3 regions of the Pantoea sp. AS142 genome follow, and region 1 is predicted to be linked to each of the others. Evidence: predicted binding sites of a transcription regulator. Region 1 holds the regulator's gene; each other region holds the start of a gene.
What was found. Region 1 encodes Fur, which represses iron uptake genes when iron is present. Its sites were predicted from a motif close to ATAATAATGAGAACNACTATCAA; they were not measured.
Positions count from the first base shown of each region.

Region 2: a site for Fur is predicted at 3,231-3,253, ahead of fes (enterochelin esterase). Genes of this name have one in related genera too.
Region 3: a site for Fur is predicted at 2,236-2,258, ahead of WFO64_RS10030 (isochorismate synthase). Genes of this name have one in related genera too.

Region 1 covers NZ_JBBCMO010000001.1:277,058-282,025, forward strand. Annotated here, with positions in the region: gene glnS (glutamine--tRNA ligase) at 1-972, shown strand, start outside; gene WFO64_RS01430 (hypothetical protein) at 1,207-1,602, shown strand; gene fur (ferric iron uptake transcriptional regulator) at 1,669-2,112, opposite strand; gene fldA (flavodoxin FldA) at 2,459-2,989, opposite strand; gene ybfE (LexA regulated protein) at 3,122-3,397, opposite strand; gene ybfF (esterase) at 3,566-4,330, opposite strand; gene seqA (replication initiation negative regulator SeqA) at 4,581-4,968, shown strand, end outside.
Region 2 covers NZ_JBBCMO010000004.1:117,268-122,235, reverse strand. Annotated here, with positions in the region: gene WFO64_RS10000 (enterobactin synthase subunit F) at 1-1,670, opposite strand, end outside; gene WFO64_RS09995 (MbtH family protein) at 1,663-1,881, opposite strand; gene fes (enterochelin esterase) at 1,978-3,189, opposite strand; gene WFO64_RS09985 (TonB-dependent siderophore receptor) at 3,440-4,968, shown strand, end outside.
Region 3 covers NZ_JBBCMO010000004.1:127,538-132,505, forward strand. Annotated here, with positions in the region: gene entS (enterobactin transporter EntS) at 1-1,146, shown strand, start outside; gene fepB (Fe2+-enterobactin ABC transporter substrate-binding protein) at 1,141-2,109, opposite strand; gene WFO64_RS10030 (isochorismate synthase) at 2,285-3,463, shown strand; gene WFO64_RS10035 ((2,3-dihydroxybenzoyl)adenylate synthase) at 3,474-4,968, shown strand, end outside.

The DNA.
Region 1 (4,968 bases):
GAGTTCCAGGACAACCGCCGTCTCTATGACTGGGTACTGGATAACATCACCATTCCGGTTCATCCGCGCCAGTATGAATTCTCGCGCCTGAATCTGGAGTATGCGGTGATGTCGAAACGCAAACTGACTCAGTTGGTGATCGAGAAGCACGTCGAAGGCTGGGACGATCCGCGTATGTTGACCGTCTCAGGTTTGCGTCGTCGTGGTTACACCGCCGCTTCTATCCGTGAGTTCTGCCGTCGTATTGGCGTCACTAAGCAGGATAACATCGTGGAAATGGCCTCGCTGGAGTCCTGCATCCGCGATGATCTTAACGAGAATGCACCACGCGCCATGGCAGTTATGGATCCCCTTAAAGTGGTGATCGAAAACCTGCCAGCAGGACATAGCGAAATCATCACCATGCCCAATCATCCGGCCAAAGCGGAGATGGGCACGCGTGAAGTGCCGTTCAGCCGCGAGATCTGGATCGATCGTGCAGATTTCCGTGAAGAAGCGAACAAGCAATATAAGCGTCTGGTGCTGGGCAAAGAAGTACGCCTGCGCAACGCCTATGTGATTCGGGCTGAGCGGGTCGCCAAAGATGAAGCGGGTAATATTACCTGCATCTACTGCACCAGCGATGTAGATACGCTGAGCAAAGATCCTGCCGATGGTCGCAAGGTGAAAGGGGTGATTCACTGGGTTTCTGCGGATCACGCGCAGCCTGCTGAGTTCCGTCTGTACGACCGTCTGTTCAGTGTGCCAAACCCGGCCGCTGCAGAGGACTTCCTGGCGGTAATCAATCCCGCGTCACTGACAATCAAAAATGGTGTTGTTGAACCCAGCCTCCGCGAGGCAGAACCGACCACACCGTTCCAGTTTGAACGTGAAGGTTATTTCTGTGCTGACAGCGTTTACTCTACGCCGTCGCAGCTGGTGTTTAATCGCACCGTCGGTCTTCGTGATACCTGGACTAAAGCTGGCGAATAATTTTTTGAGGCTGGCCTCATAAAATGACAAAAGGGCGATTTATCGCCCTTTTTTGTTGCTCCGATTTTCACCATTGCCGACATTTATTCTGCATTAGGCACAACCGGTCCAATATGGCATTGTGGGAGTAATCTGAGTTTAAAAAAATTAATCAATTTCAGGATGTGAATTGTCACCATTCAGGTAGGCTATGCGCTCTCAGAGGTTGCAAAGCGGGTTGCAGAAGGAAAAAAAATGACCGTCCTCGCTCAGGAAGCCAAACACAGTGTCGTCGTTTTACATCAGCTCATTGAACGTATTTTTAATCAGCCAGTCGGATCAGACGACAGTTTTGAGCTGCTGATGTCCTATTTTCATCCTGAATTCCGCATGGTGACGCCAAAGGGCAAAGAGTACAATTTGAACGATGTCGAAGATCTTTTCCGACAGTTGCAGGGACAGCGGGAAGGCATGCGAATCGCGACCTGTGAACATGTGATCCTCTCTCATCATGAAAAAGAGATCACCGTACAGTATCGTGAAATGCAGATAATGAATGGTAATAACCAGAGCCGAATTTCGCTGGCGATTCTGGATTGCAGTAGCTCAATTCCGCGCTGGCGTTATTTGCAGGAAACGCTGGTCGCCTGACTGACAGCAGAAAAGCAACGAAAAAAACCGGTGAATTCACCGGTTTATTTTCATGACACACCCGTTTTACTGGTCGTGCAGGGTTTCGTCTTCACGACAATCGCCCAACGTACAGTGCCCATACAGATAGAGGCTGTGGTTGGTTAGCTTGATGCCATGGCGTGTCGCGATTTCACGCTGACGGGTTTCGATCGACTCATCGCTGAACTCAATAACCTTGCCGCAATCCAGGCAGATCAGATGATCGTGATGATGCTGCTGCGTCAGTTCGAAGACAGATTTGCCGCCTTCAAAGTTGTGGCGGGTCACAATACCGGCGTCATCAAACTGGTTCAGAACACGGTAAACGGTAGCCAGGCCAATCTCTTCGCCGATGTCGATCAGGCGTTTATACAAATCTTCCGCACTGACGTGATGGCACTCAGGTTCCTGAAGCACTTCCAGAATTTTCAATCTGGGCAGCGTTACTTTCAGGCCAGCCTTCTTTAATGCGGTGTTGTTGTCAGTCATGCGGATTTTGTCCTGTTACTAATATTCACTTTTGTGGCTTGTCGCCTTGAATGTCGATCTATGCTCATTCTCATTTGCGTCTCATTATAGAACCGAAGCGATGAAATGAAAACCAGAGGGCGTGCCTGAATCATCATGGGCTATAGGGATGGGTCACCGGGCCGGGGAAGATTCTGGCAGATGTCTGTTAGTCCATCGCTTAGTCTTGCCGCCTGAGAAATAAGCGGAAGATCGATGCGGGTATTCTACAGATTAAACGGAGAAAGTTAAAAAAATGTGGCTATTATTTCTATAGGAATTTCCATTGCCTCAATGTGAGCTGGCGCTCACATTGGGTCGGGTAGGATCAGGCTTCGATGATCTCTTTCAGCTGCAGTTCATCAAAAATTTGCTTAACCCACAGTTCTACTCGCTGGCTGGTCAGTTCAGGCTGGCGATCTTCGTCAATGGCCAGACCCAGGAAGTGGGTATCATCGGCCAGACCTTTTGAGGCCTCAAAATGGTAGCCTTCAGTCGGCCAGTGTCCCACAATCACGGCGCCGTGCGGCTCGATGATGTCGCGGATAGTGCCCATCGCATCACAGAAGTACTCTGCGTAATCTTCCTGGTCGCCGCAGCCAAACAGCGCAACCAGTTTGCCGTTAAAATCGATCTCTTCCAGCGTCGGGAAAAAGTCATCCCAGTCGCACTGCGCTTCACCGTAGTACCAGGTCGGAATACCCAACAGCAGGATATCAAACGCTTCCAGATCTTCTTTTGTACTTTTCGCGATGTCATGCACTTCTGCAACGTCTTTACCCAGCTGTTTCTGGATCATTTTTGCAATGTTTTCGGTGTTGCCGGTATCGCTGCCAAAGAAGATGCCTACGAGTGCCATGAGTAAAATAACCTCTTAAATCCTGATGATATGATGTGTGCCGCAGCACAATTCAGCGAATAATAGCAGACGAGACAAACCCGCGGAACGGTTAAAGCCTCGACATTTGCTCCTGCGTGCGATTTGCCCGCATTAATCCAGTTTGAGCTGCGCCAGTAGTATCTGTTCAATCAGTTCGCTACGGCTAAGATTGCGCTGTTCTGCCAGCGTATTGAGTGCATCGACGGCTTCACTGTTCATTTTCAGTTCGACACGACGAAGTCCGCGTCCTTTGTCACGTTTCAGTTGATTGCGCTTGTTAATGCGCAGTTGTTCATCACGCGAAAGCGGACTGGTTTTGGGTCGACCAGGACGGCGCTCATCAGCAAAGAGATCGAGCGTCGTGCGGTCAGTCTGTTCTTTTGCCATGGCTTAGTAAAACTGAATGGGGGCGGGCGCCAGACACTCACCGCGCAGATTATAAATTATTGGCCATTGCCGCAGCAAAACTGACCCGCGGCAAAATTTTAGCGCGCCATCATACTTCACGCTTACTCCGGACGCCAATCCTAAACTTTTGCCGCCATCTATTTGCTTTTAAAGCGCAAAGAAGCGTCGGACAGTGCGCAAAACGGCATCGGGTTTCTCTGCATGAACCCAATGTCCTGCGCCACCAATCACATGCGCCTGAGCGGCCGGAAATTGCTGCAGCAAGGCATCACGATAACGGTTATCCAGGTAACTGGAATCGCCGCCGCGAATAAACAGTGCCGGATGATCCCACGCAGGAACCGGCTGCCAGCCAGAAATCGTGGTGTAGTTGTCCCACAGCACCGGTACGTTGAAGCGCCACTCACCCTCCTGAAATGATTTCAGCAGGAACTGGATTACCCCTTCTTCTTCGATCACCGTGCGCATAATGCGGGCCGCCTCGCTGCGAGATGAGACACCCGCATCGGTTACGGCACGAATGCCAGAAAATATCTGGTCATGGCGGCGGGTCTGGTAATCCACCGGGGCGATATCAATCATCACCAGTCGCTCAATGCGTTCCGGCACCAGCGCGCTCATGGTCATGGCGATTTTACCGCCCATCGAGTGACCAATCACTGCGACGCGATCAATGCCATGTGCATCCAGCGTATCGACCATATCCTGCGCCATTACAGCGTAGTTCATCGCGTCAGATTGTGGTGAGAGTCCGTGGTTGCGGACATCGACCTGCATTAGGGGGCCGGCATCTTTCAGCCCGCGCGCCAGCACGCCAAGGTTATCGAGACTGCCAAACAGACCGTGGATGAGCAGGATGGGCAGAGAATCAGCAGGGGATTGTTCAGTTTGCAGACGGGCGTTCAAAATCATAGCAAAGTTCTTAAGTTTGAGACCTGAGCTTAGGTTATCATGGTTTCACCTTTTCAGGCGCGCCGGTTCCGGCGGCATTAGGACATATTCTGACTTTTGCCCGTAAACCGTTTGATTGCTAACAACCCGCCTGAATTTAACTTTATAATCCTGATGTTAGAACCCGCACACCCTTTGAATTGACTGACTATACTCAGAGCTTTTTAGGGAACATGTGGTTCTGCCATGAGAAAGAACCGTACGGAATAAGATGAAAACGATCGAAGTTGATGAAGAGCTCTACCGTTATATTGCCAGCCACACGCAACACATTGGTGAAAGTGCATCTGATATTCTGCGTCGTATGCTGAAGTTTACGGCCGGTCAGACTGCACCCGCTTCGCCTGCACAGTCATCATCAAAAGATGCAGCGAAAGAGGCCCAGTCAGCGTCTGTGGGTTCGCGCCCGCAGGATCGTGTACGCGCGGTGCGTGAGCTGCTGCTTTCCGATGAATATGCGGAGCAGAAGCGGGCGGTGAATCGCTTTATGCTTGTCTTGTCAACGCTCTATCGTCTTGATACCGCAGCCTTTGCTGAGGCTACTGCATCTCTGCAGGGCCGCACCCGCGTCTATTTTGCAGGTGATGAGCATACGCTGT
Region 2 (4,968 bases), on a different contig from region 1:
ATCTGCAGCCGATCATCCGGGTAGCCAGTATCAAGCGGCAACCAGGTTGCGCCAATGCTGACAATCGCCTGCAGCGACAGCGATAGAAAGACCGACCGCGGCAGCGCCACGGCGACGATATCACCCTGTGTCACACCCTGCGCTATCAGCTGTTGTCCTAGCGCGGCGACCTGCTGTTGCATCTGTTGATAATTAAGCTGATGACCCTCATCCGCCAGCGCCGGGCCCTGCGGCGTACGCTGCGCCTGTCGGAGCAGCAGGCTGCTCAGGGTTTCTGTGGGAAGCGTCACGGCGGTCTGGTTGATCGCGGCGAGCTGCTGATGCTCTTGCGCCATCAGCATATCAAGCTCACCACAGGCACATGCTGGCCGGGCGGCAAGCTGCTGAAGCAGCAAGCCAAAGCGGCTGGCATGCTGCTTCAGTGTTGTGTTGCTGTAGCGCTGTGCATTGGCCAGCAACTCCAGCGTCAGGTCGCCCTGTTCGCTGAGGTAGATAGCAATCTCCAGATCGCGTACCGGGCCGGATGCCAGTTGATGAGTTACGCCTTCAATGCCGGCGAAATCGAGCTGGTAATCGAACATTTTCAGGTTAATCACCGGCCCGTAGAGCGGATCGCTGTCGCCGGAGCGACCCAGGTCGCGCTGTACCTGCTCGGCATCGTAACGCTGATGACGACGCATTTTTTTGACTTCATCCGCCAGTCGCGCGGCCAGCGCATCCAGCGGCTGTGCCGGATCGTAACGGACCGCTATTGGCAGCACGTTAATCACCGGCCCGGTTGCGCAGAGCGCCGCCGAGCCGATGCGGCGCATAAAGATGAAACCGGCGGCGAAGGCATGTTGACCAGTTAGGCGCGCCAGCCATAACGCCACCAGCGCAAAGGCGGTATCCGCTGTGCTGAGGTTGTGCTGCCGTGTGTGCGCCAGCAACGCCTGAAAAGTGTCGCGATCCACGGCAAACGTGTGGCGCAGCAGGTCGCTACTGGCGCTCTGACCGGCCAGTGGCAGAGCGGACAACGAGGCGGGCGCAGGTAACTGTGCGCCTTTCTCCAGCCAGAACTGGCGATCGCGCTGCCAGCCCGAAGATTGCTGGTAGCGCTGATATTCATCAACGACGTCGCTGAACGGCACAAACGGGGCCGGCTCCGGCGTGTCGCCGCGCTGCCAGGCACTGTAGAGATTGGCGATACGGCGGGTCAGGGCGGTGAAGCTGAAACCATCGACCACCAGATGATGGTAGCGCTGATACCAGTACCAGTGATGCTCGCCCAGCCGAAGCAGGCTGTGATGGTAAAGTGGCGCACCGCTTAGCACCCGCAGATCGCCGGACATATCCTGCTGCATCAGCGCACGTGCTGCGGCCTGCGGATCGGCGGCGTCGCGCAGATCGATCACCTCAGGATCGCGGAAAATCTGGGGTGCAGGCCACTGTAGCGGTTCGCCCTCCTGCTCCCCAAAGGCCATATTCAGCGTGTCCGCTTCCTGCATGCCAGCAACGATAGCCCGGGACAGCAGCGCACTGTTCAGCGCACCACGCAGTTCGACGAAATGTGCCACGGCGTAAGCATTGGAATGGGGCGATAGCTGGTCAGCGATCCAGATTCCAGGCTGGGCAGCGACCAGCGGCAGCATTTTTTGTTCTGTCAGCGGGTTAAGGGTGATCTCAGACATTGTCGTCTCTGTCCTGCGTCATAACCGGACGGATATCGTGCCAGTTTTCATTTAACCAGCTCAGGCAACGGGCCTGCAGCTCAGGGCCAAACACCGGTTGCCATCCTGGCGGAATGGCACCAAAAGCGGGCCATAAGCTGTATTGCTGCTGATCGTTTTTCAGCACCTGACAATCCTGCTGCGGATCGTCGAAAGGATTAAGTTGTTGCATGTCGGTCTCCTGTCCGCAGGCGCCGGGCGCGCTGACGCCGCTATCCTGCACATCCGATATCTTTTAATGGCACGCAGGCGGGGGGATATCAGTGGGTTATGGCTGTTGCCACATGGTTTTAAGGCCTGCCAGCAATCCGCCGCGCCAGCACAGCGCATCGTGACCGCCTTCAATCGGGTGGTAGCTGACCTGATGTCCTGCCACAGTCAGATCGCGCTGAAACTGCTGGTTTGCTGCCAGAATCAGCCGTTCACGCCGTCCCGCTTCCAGATAGAAGCGGCGCGGTGGGGCCTGCAACAAACCCTGCTGTAACTGTTGTGGCAGCCAGCCATTGGGGTCGCCGCGCGCGGGCCACCAGAACGACCCGGAAAGGCTTATCGCACCAGCAAAGGTTTCCGGCCAGGTCAGGGTGGCGTAAGCGGCAGAAAGACCACCAAAACTCTGTCCCACTACCAGCGTGCGGTCGGCACGAAACGGCGCCCAGCGCTGAACCTGCGGCAACAGCTCGTGCTGAATTGCCAGCCAGAAGTGAGGGTTACAGGTCAGCTCACGCGTGCGGTGTTCACGGTCGATGATGTCGGGCATGACATAGACCGCAGGGGGCAGTTCGCCAGCCTCCGTGAGTTGCTGGAGCGGGCCGGCAACCGGCATGCTGTGCGCCCAGAACTGACCATCCAGCAGCAGTGCCAGCGGACGATCGCCTGCACTGGCCTCGCCAGTGACACAGATCCAGACCTGACGCTGGTTTCCCAGCCGTTCGCTGCGCCACAAATAGTGTTGCAGAGGACTATCGGCGGCATGGCCCTCATCAACCGCACGCCATGCCTGCTGATCAGGTGCGTGTGGCAGGTGCAGTGGCGAGACCCTCATTCCACGCCCGCCCGCCCAGCTACGCAGAGGATTCAGCGGGTCGCTTTGCGCCTGCGGGAATTTCTGACTCCACCACTGACGCACTGCCTGCATATCGGCCTGCCCGGTAAAAGTCTCTTCCTGACTATCAGGAATCAGGCAGTAGCTGCCGCGCCAGCCAGCGGGCAGAGTGGTTTGCCACCACCAGACATCAGTATCGGGAACAGGTGTTAATGAGGAGGGAACCGCTGAATGATGATGATCGGTTACGCCGGTAATATTGATCCAGACGCGCCGGGTATTGGAGTGCTGCGTGTTACCCTGGGGATCGCGCCAGAAAAAGGTGACCTGACAGGTTCCCTTTTCGCCAGCTTCAACCAGAGGAATGCCCCGTTGCTGCTGCTGTTGCCACCAGCGTTCACTGCCGGTTTCTTCATTTAACCACGTCATACGCGCCATCTTTCGCTCACCCTTGATTAGGGTCATGCATGTTATAGATAATAGTATTGATAATTATTTGCATTTGCAATAGGGTGTTTCCGCTCGACAGGGAGCGCTCATACCTTCTCTGCCGCACCTGCTTTCAGACTGGCGCAAAGCGGTTCTGAAACAGGCCCGGCGAGAAGGGAAAAATGTTGCAGGCAAGGTCATGACCTTTTTATCGGCACGCCGGCAGTGGCATCCTCGCTGGCAATCCAGGAATAGAAAAATGAAAAAGTTATCCCGGCTTTCGTTCGCCTTTATGATTGAACTGGGTTTCACCGCCTCTCTCATTTCTGCCGGTGCAGTGGCTGCCGAAGCCACCCGCGACCCGGCTATCAACAGCAGCAACTCAGACACCCTCCACGACGACACCATGATGGTGACCGCCGCCGAGCAGACGTTGCAGGCACCTGGTGTGTCGACTATCACCGCCGACGAAATTAAAAAACATCCACCCGCACGCGATGTCGCCGAAATTATTCGCACCATGCCTGGCGTCAATCTGACCGGTAACTCCACCAGCGGCCAGCGCGGAAACAATCGTCAGATTGATATCCGCGGTATGGGGCCAGAAAATACTCTGATCCTGATCGATGGTCTGCCGGTGACCAGCCGCAACGCCGTGCGGCTTGGCTGGCGTGGCGAGCGCGACACGCGCGGCGATACTAATTGGGTGCCGCCAGAGATCATTGATCGCATTGAAGTGATCCGTGGTCCGGCAGCGGCCCGTTACGGTAACGGTGCAGCGGGCGGCGTGGTGAACATCATCACCAAAAAAGAGATGGATAATCAGTGGCACGGCTCATGGAGCGCCTATTACAACGTGCCGCAGCACAAGGAGGAGGGTGCGACCCGACGCACCAACTTCAGCCTTGAAGGGCCACTGGGCGATGATGTCAGTTTCCGGCTCTATGGCGGTCTGGCAAAAACCCAGGCTGATGCTTACGACATTAATGAAGGGCACGCCGCAGACCGCACCGGCAGTTATGCCGGATCGTACCCGGCGGGTCGGGAAGGCTCGATCAACAAAGATATTCATGGCCTGCTGCGTTGGGCATTTGCGCCGATGCAGGCGCTGGAAGTCGGGGCCGGTTACAGTCGTCAGGGCAACCTTTATGCCGGGGACACGCAGAACACCAATACCAACGCCCTGGTGAAAAGCAAATATGGTGATGAGACTAACCGGCTTTATCGCCAGAACTTTTCAGTTAAGTGGACCGGTGCCTGGGATAATGGCATCAGCACCAATACTTACGCGCAATATGAGAACACCCGCAATTCACGTCTGAATGAGGGACTGGCGGGCGGCACCGAAGGCATCTTCGCCAACAGCAACTTTAATACCATCCAGCTTGATGATGTGTTGTTGCACAGTGAGATCAGCGTGCCGTTTGAATGGTTGGTGAATCAGACCGCCACCTTCGGGACGGAATGGAATCAGCAGCGTATGAAGGATCCTTCTTCGACCACTCAGGCTGCCAGCTACGGTTCGATTCCGGGTATTGCTACGACCGGCCGCACACCCTATTCGCAGGCAGAGATCTTCTCGCTATTTGCCGAAGACAATATTGAACTGACCGACAGCACCATGCTGACGCCGGGCCTGCGTTTCGATCACCATTCGATTGTCGGCGATAACTGGAGCCCGTCGCTCAATCTGTCACAGGGATTGGGCGATGAGTTCACTTTGAAAATGGGGATTGCGCGTGCCTACAAAGCGCCGAGCCTCTATCAGACCAACCCGAACTATCTGCT
Region 3 (4,968 bases), on a different contig from region 1:
GGCATGCTGGCGGTGGCGGTACCGGTTCAGATTCAGCAACTGACGCAGTCGCCGCTGCTGGTGGGTCTGGCGGTGACGCTGGCCGGTGCCGGCATGTTTATCGGCCTGCTGACCGGCGGCGTGCTGGCGGATCGCTATGAGCGCCGCCGTCTGATCCTGTTTGCCCGATCCACTTGTGGCCTGGGCTTTGTCGCCTTATGCATCAATGCCCTGCTCCCTTCGCCATCGGTGATCGCCGTCTTTGTGCTGGGACTGTGGGATGGTTTTTTCGGCGCGATAGGCGTCACCGCGCTGCTGGCGGCGACTCCGGCGCTGGTCGGGCGTGAAAATCTGATGAAAGCAGGTGCGATTACCATGCTGACGGTGCGATTTGGTGCGATTCTCTCCCCCGCCATTGCCGGACTGGTCATCGCGCAGGGCAGTGTGGCATGGAACTACGGGCTGGCGGCGTTTGGCACGCTGCTGACGGTCTTAACCCTGCTGCGGTTACCGCGGCTTGCGCCACCGCCGCAGCCGCGTGAACATCCGCTGAAAGCACTGGCCAGCGGCGTGCAATTCCTGTTTGCCAGCCCGATCGTTGGCATGGCGGCGCTGGTCGGTGCGCTGGTGACGTTAGCCAGTGCGGTGCGCGTGCTCTATCCGGCGCTGGCGCCACACTGGCAGGTGGGACTGAGGGAGTTAGGGCTGATGTATGCCGCCGTTCCGCTGGGTGCTGCCACAGGTGCCCTCACCAGCGGACGGCTGGCACAATCGCCGCAGCCGGGCCGCCTGATTCTGGCCAGTGCCATCGCTGCCTTTATCGCGCTGGCTCTGTTCAGCCTGATGCCGTGGTTCAGCGCGAGTCTGGTCTGCCTGGCGGCCTTTGGCTATTTCAGTGCCATCAACAGCCTGGTGCAGTACGCGATGATCCAGACGCTGACGCCTGATGCGCTGCTTGGCAGGATCAACAGCCTCTGGACCGCGCAGAATGTCACCGGCGATGCGATAGGTGCAGCGATGATTGGCGCGATGGGTTCACTGCTGTTGCCGCAGCAGGCGGCCAGCCTGTTTGGTCTGGCAGCCACCGTGCTGGGCATCAGCATGTGGCTGCTGATGGCGCGTCTGCGTCGCTATCAACCGCCTGCACCGGCGGAAAGAGGATCATGATTTAACGAACAGCGTCTCCAGCCGCGTCAGCAAATTGCTGGCGCTGTAGTAGTCGAGCCGGAAGCTATCCAGCCCCAGCGCATAAACCGCTTTTGCGCGCACAGCTGGGGTCTGCGCAAGGAAAGGGTTGCTCATCACCTGTGCGGCGGTGGGCTCTTCAGCGGCAAACAGCAGATATGATTGACCATTAAGGCCTGCCGCCAGATTTTCTCCTGACAGTTGCAGGATATCTTTACGCTGTCCCATGCTGTGACCAGACTGAAGAGTGGCCGGCGGCGTCGCCAGAGTGAAGCCCAGTTGCTGCAGTAATTTCCCCTGCGCCGACGCATCCGTCCACAGATTGACTGCCCGGCCATCCCCGTTCCACACCATCGCTGAAACCGGCTGCGGCGGCAGGGTCAGCTTCGCTTTCAGAGCCTTTTCTCGTGCCTCAAACTCAGCTTTCCGGGCGGCAGCTTCCGCTTCATGCCCGGTCGCCTCACCCAGCAACGTCACCAGTTGCTGCCAGCTTTTATCGTCGTAATTCACCACCAGCACCGGCGCAATCGCCGCGAGCTGATCGACCAGTTTGATCGCCGAATCATTCCCGGTGGCGCTGACCACAATCAGGTCTGGCGCTTCAGCAGCAATCGCTTCTGCACTGGGCTCACCAATGTAGAGACGTTTTACGCCGCGCTGTTTGGCCACTTCGCCCCACTGACGGAAGAATCCCTGCTTATCAGCCAGCCGACTGCCGGGTGCGGTTGCGCCACTGGCGACGACCGGCGCATCAATCGCCAGCAGCGAGCCGGTCAGGGTAACGCTGGTCGAAACAATGCGCATGGGTGCCTGGGTCAGCGTGATATTGCCTGTTGCCCCGGCGACAGTTCGCGGCCAGCCGGTCTGGGCAGCAGCGGTAACGCTGAACAGGCAAATACTCAGGAAAAACAGCGCTATCGCCGATGTGACACCATGTTTAGTCATAACTTTTCGTCCACTTCACTGGGGTGAGTTTAGAGGCTCTTTGTGCTGATTTAACCGGAAAATGCAGCCGAATCGCCGCGTATTTATTGACACTTTCAGCTAATCAACGTAGGTTACTGGCCATCAATACAAATGATAATCATTATTAGTTATCTTATCGTTTACAGGTGGGATTATGGTGGAATCGCTGGCGTTTGAACATCCCTTGCTGCAGGATTTCCCGGCACTCTGCCGCGGTTTCCTGTTTACCTCTCCCTGGCAAAGCCTGACTACCCAGGGCTGTTTTACCACCCTCTCCACCCCGGTGAAACAAGGCGAGCAGCTGACAGGGGATTTTCAGCAACAACTACAGCACCATTTTGCCTCTGCCAGAAAACAGGGTATTGCTCATCCCATTCTGGTGGGCGCGATCCCCTTCGATGTGGAGCAGCCTGCAGCGCTGTTTATCCCTGAATCCTGGCAGACCTTTAATCGTGACGATCTGAAAGCCCGTGCCTCATCAGTTGAGGCTGATTTGCCACAGGTTCGTCGTCGCACGGCGGTGCCGGATCATGACACCTTCATTGACATGGTTGCTCAGGCTGTTGCTGCCACGCAGCGCGGCGATCTGGATAAAGTCGTGCTGTCTCGTCTGATGGATATCATGGCTGAACAGCCGATTGATACTGCCGCCCTGATGCAGCGCATCGTGGCGCAGAACCCTGGCAGTTATCACTTTCATCTGCCACTGCCCGATGGCGGCGCGCTGGTTGGCGCCAGCCCTGAACTGATGGTCCGTAAGCAGGGTCGCCAGTTCAGCTCCTGTCCGCTCGCCGGTTCAGCGCCGCGCAATAGCGATCCGCAGCGTGACCAGACCTCAGGCGACAGCCTGATGCGCTCGGCGAAAGATCGCCATGAACATAAGCTGGTGACGGACGCAATGCGTACCACGCTGCAGCCGCGCAGCCGCCTGCTGTCGGTCCCCGAGACACCTTCACTGCTGACCACTGCGACACTCTGGCATCTCGCCACGCAGATTCGGGGGGAGGTGCTGGACGATCGTGAAAACGCGCTGTCGCTGGCCTGTCTGCTGCATCCGACACCGGCCCTCAGCGGCTTCCCGCATCAGCGTGCTCAGGCGCTGATTCAGCGACTTGAGCCGTTTGAGCGTCAGCTGTTTGGCGGCATCATTGGCTGGTGTGACGATCAGGGCAATGGCGAATGGGTCGTTACCATTCGCTGCGGTACAGTGAATGGCCCGCGGGTGCGGCTGTTTGCGGGCGCAGGCATTGTGGCGGACTCACAACCTGAATCAGAATGGCGTGAAACCGGCGTCAAACTTGACACCATGCTGCGCGCTTTTGGACTGCAATAAAGGAACCTGGATGACAATTTCCTACAGCCGCTGGCCGGACGATCTGGCCGCACGTTACCGTGAAAAAGGGTACTGGCTCGATCTGCCGATGACCGACATCCTGGAGCGTCATCGCGACAGCGACAGCGTGGCGGTGATTGATGGCGACCGACAATTTACCTATCGCCAGCTGGCGGCGCTGAGTGACAACCTTGCCGCGGCATTGCAGCGTCGCGGCCTGAAGTCAGGCGATACGGCGCTGGTGCAACTTGGCAACGTGGCGGAATTTTACCTGACGCTGTTTGCCCTGTTCAAAATCGGCGTCGCCCCGGTTAACGCCCTGTTCAGCCATCAGCGCACCGAACTGACCGCCTATGCCAGTCAGATCTCACCGCGGCTGCTAATTGCCGACCGCAGTCACTCACTGTTCGCCGATGATGCGTTTATTGAGCAACTTCGCCGCGAACAGCGTTCACTACAACAGGTGATCCTGCGTCATGACGCTCAGACGGAAAACAGCCTCGACACCCTGCTGGCCGAACCTGCTGGTGACTTCATGGCCACCCCGACCGCAGGCGATGAAGTCGCCTTTTTCCAGCTGTCGGGTGGCAGTACCGGCACACCGAAACTGATCCCGCGCACCCATAACGATTACTACTACAGCATCCGTGAGAGTGACGTTATCTGCGGTGTTACCGCCGACACCCGCTACCTGATCGCCCTGCCCGCCGCGCATAACTTTCCGATGAGTTCGCCGGGCGCGCTGGGCGTTTTTTACGCGGGCGGACAGGTGATCTTAGCCGCCGATCCCAGCGCAACCCTCTGCTTTCCACTGATTGAAAAACATCAGGTTACCGATACCGGCCTGGTTCCGCCCGCCGTCAGTCTCTGGCTGCAGGCGATTCAGGAATGGCACAGTAATGCTGCGCTCGCCTCGCTGCAACGCATTCAGGTCGGTGGCGCAAAACTGGGCGAAACGCTGGCCGCGCGCATCCAGAACGAGATCGGCTGCACCCTGCAGCAGGTATTTGGTATGGCGGAAGGTCTGGTGAATTACACCCGGCTGGATGACGATGAGCAGACCATTCTCATCACGCAGGGACGCCCGATCTCCCCGGATGACGAGGTATGGGTCGCCGACGATCAGGGTAATCCATTGCCAACAGGCTCCATCGGTCGCCTGATGACGCGCGGTCCTTATACCTTCCGCGGCTACTACAACAGCCCGGAACATAACGCCGCCAGCTTCGATGACCAGGGCTTTTACTGCTCTGGCGATCTGATTGAGATCACGCCTGCTGGCAACATCATCGTGCAGGGCCGGGAGAAAGATCAGATCAACCGGGGCGGTGAAAAGATCGCAGCCGAAGAGATCGAAAACCTGCTGCAGCGCCATGCGGATGTGATCCACGCGGCGCTGGTTTCCATGAGCGACGAGCTGATGGGTGAAAAGAGCTGTGCCTTTATTGTTACCCGGCAACCGGTTAAACCGGTGACGCTGCGTCGTCACCTGCGTGAACTTGGCG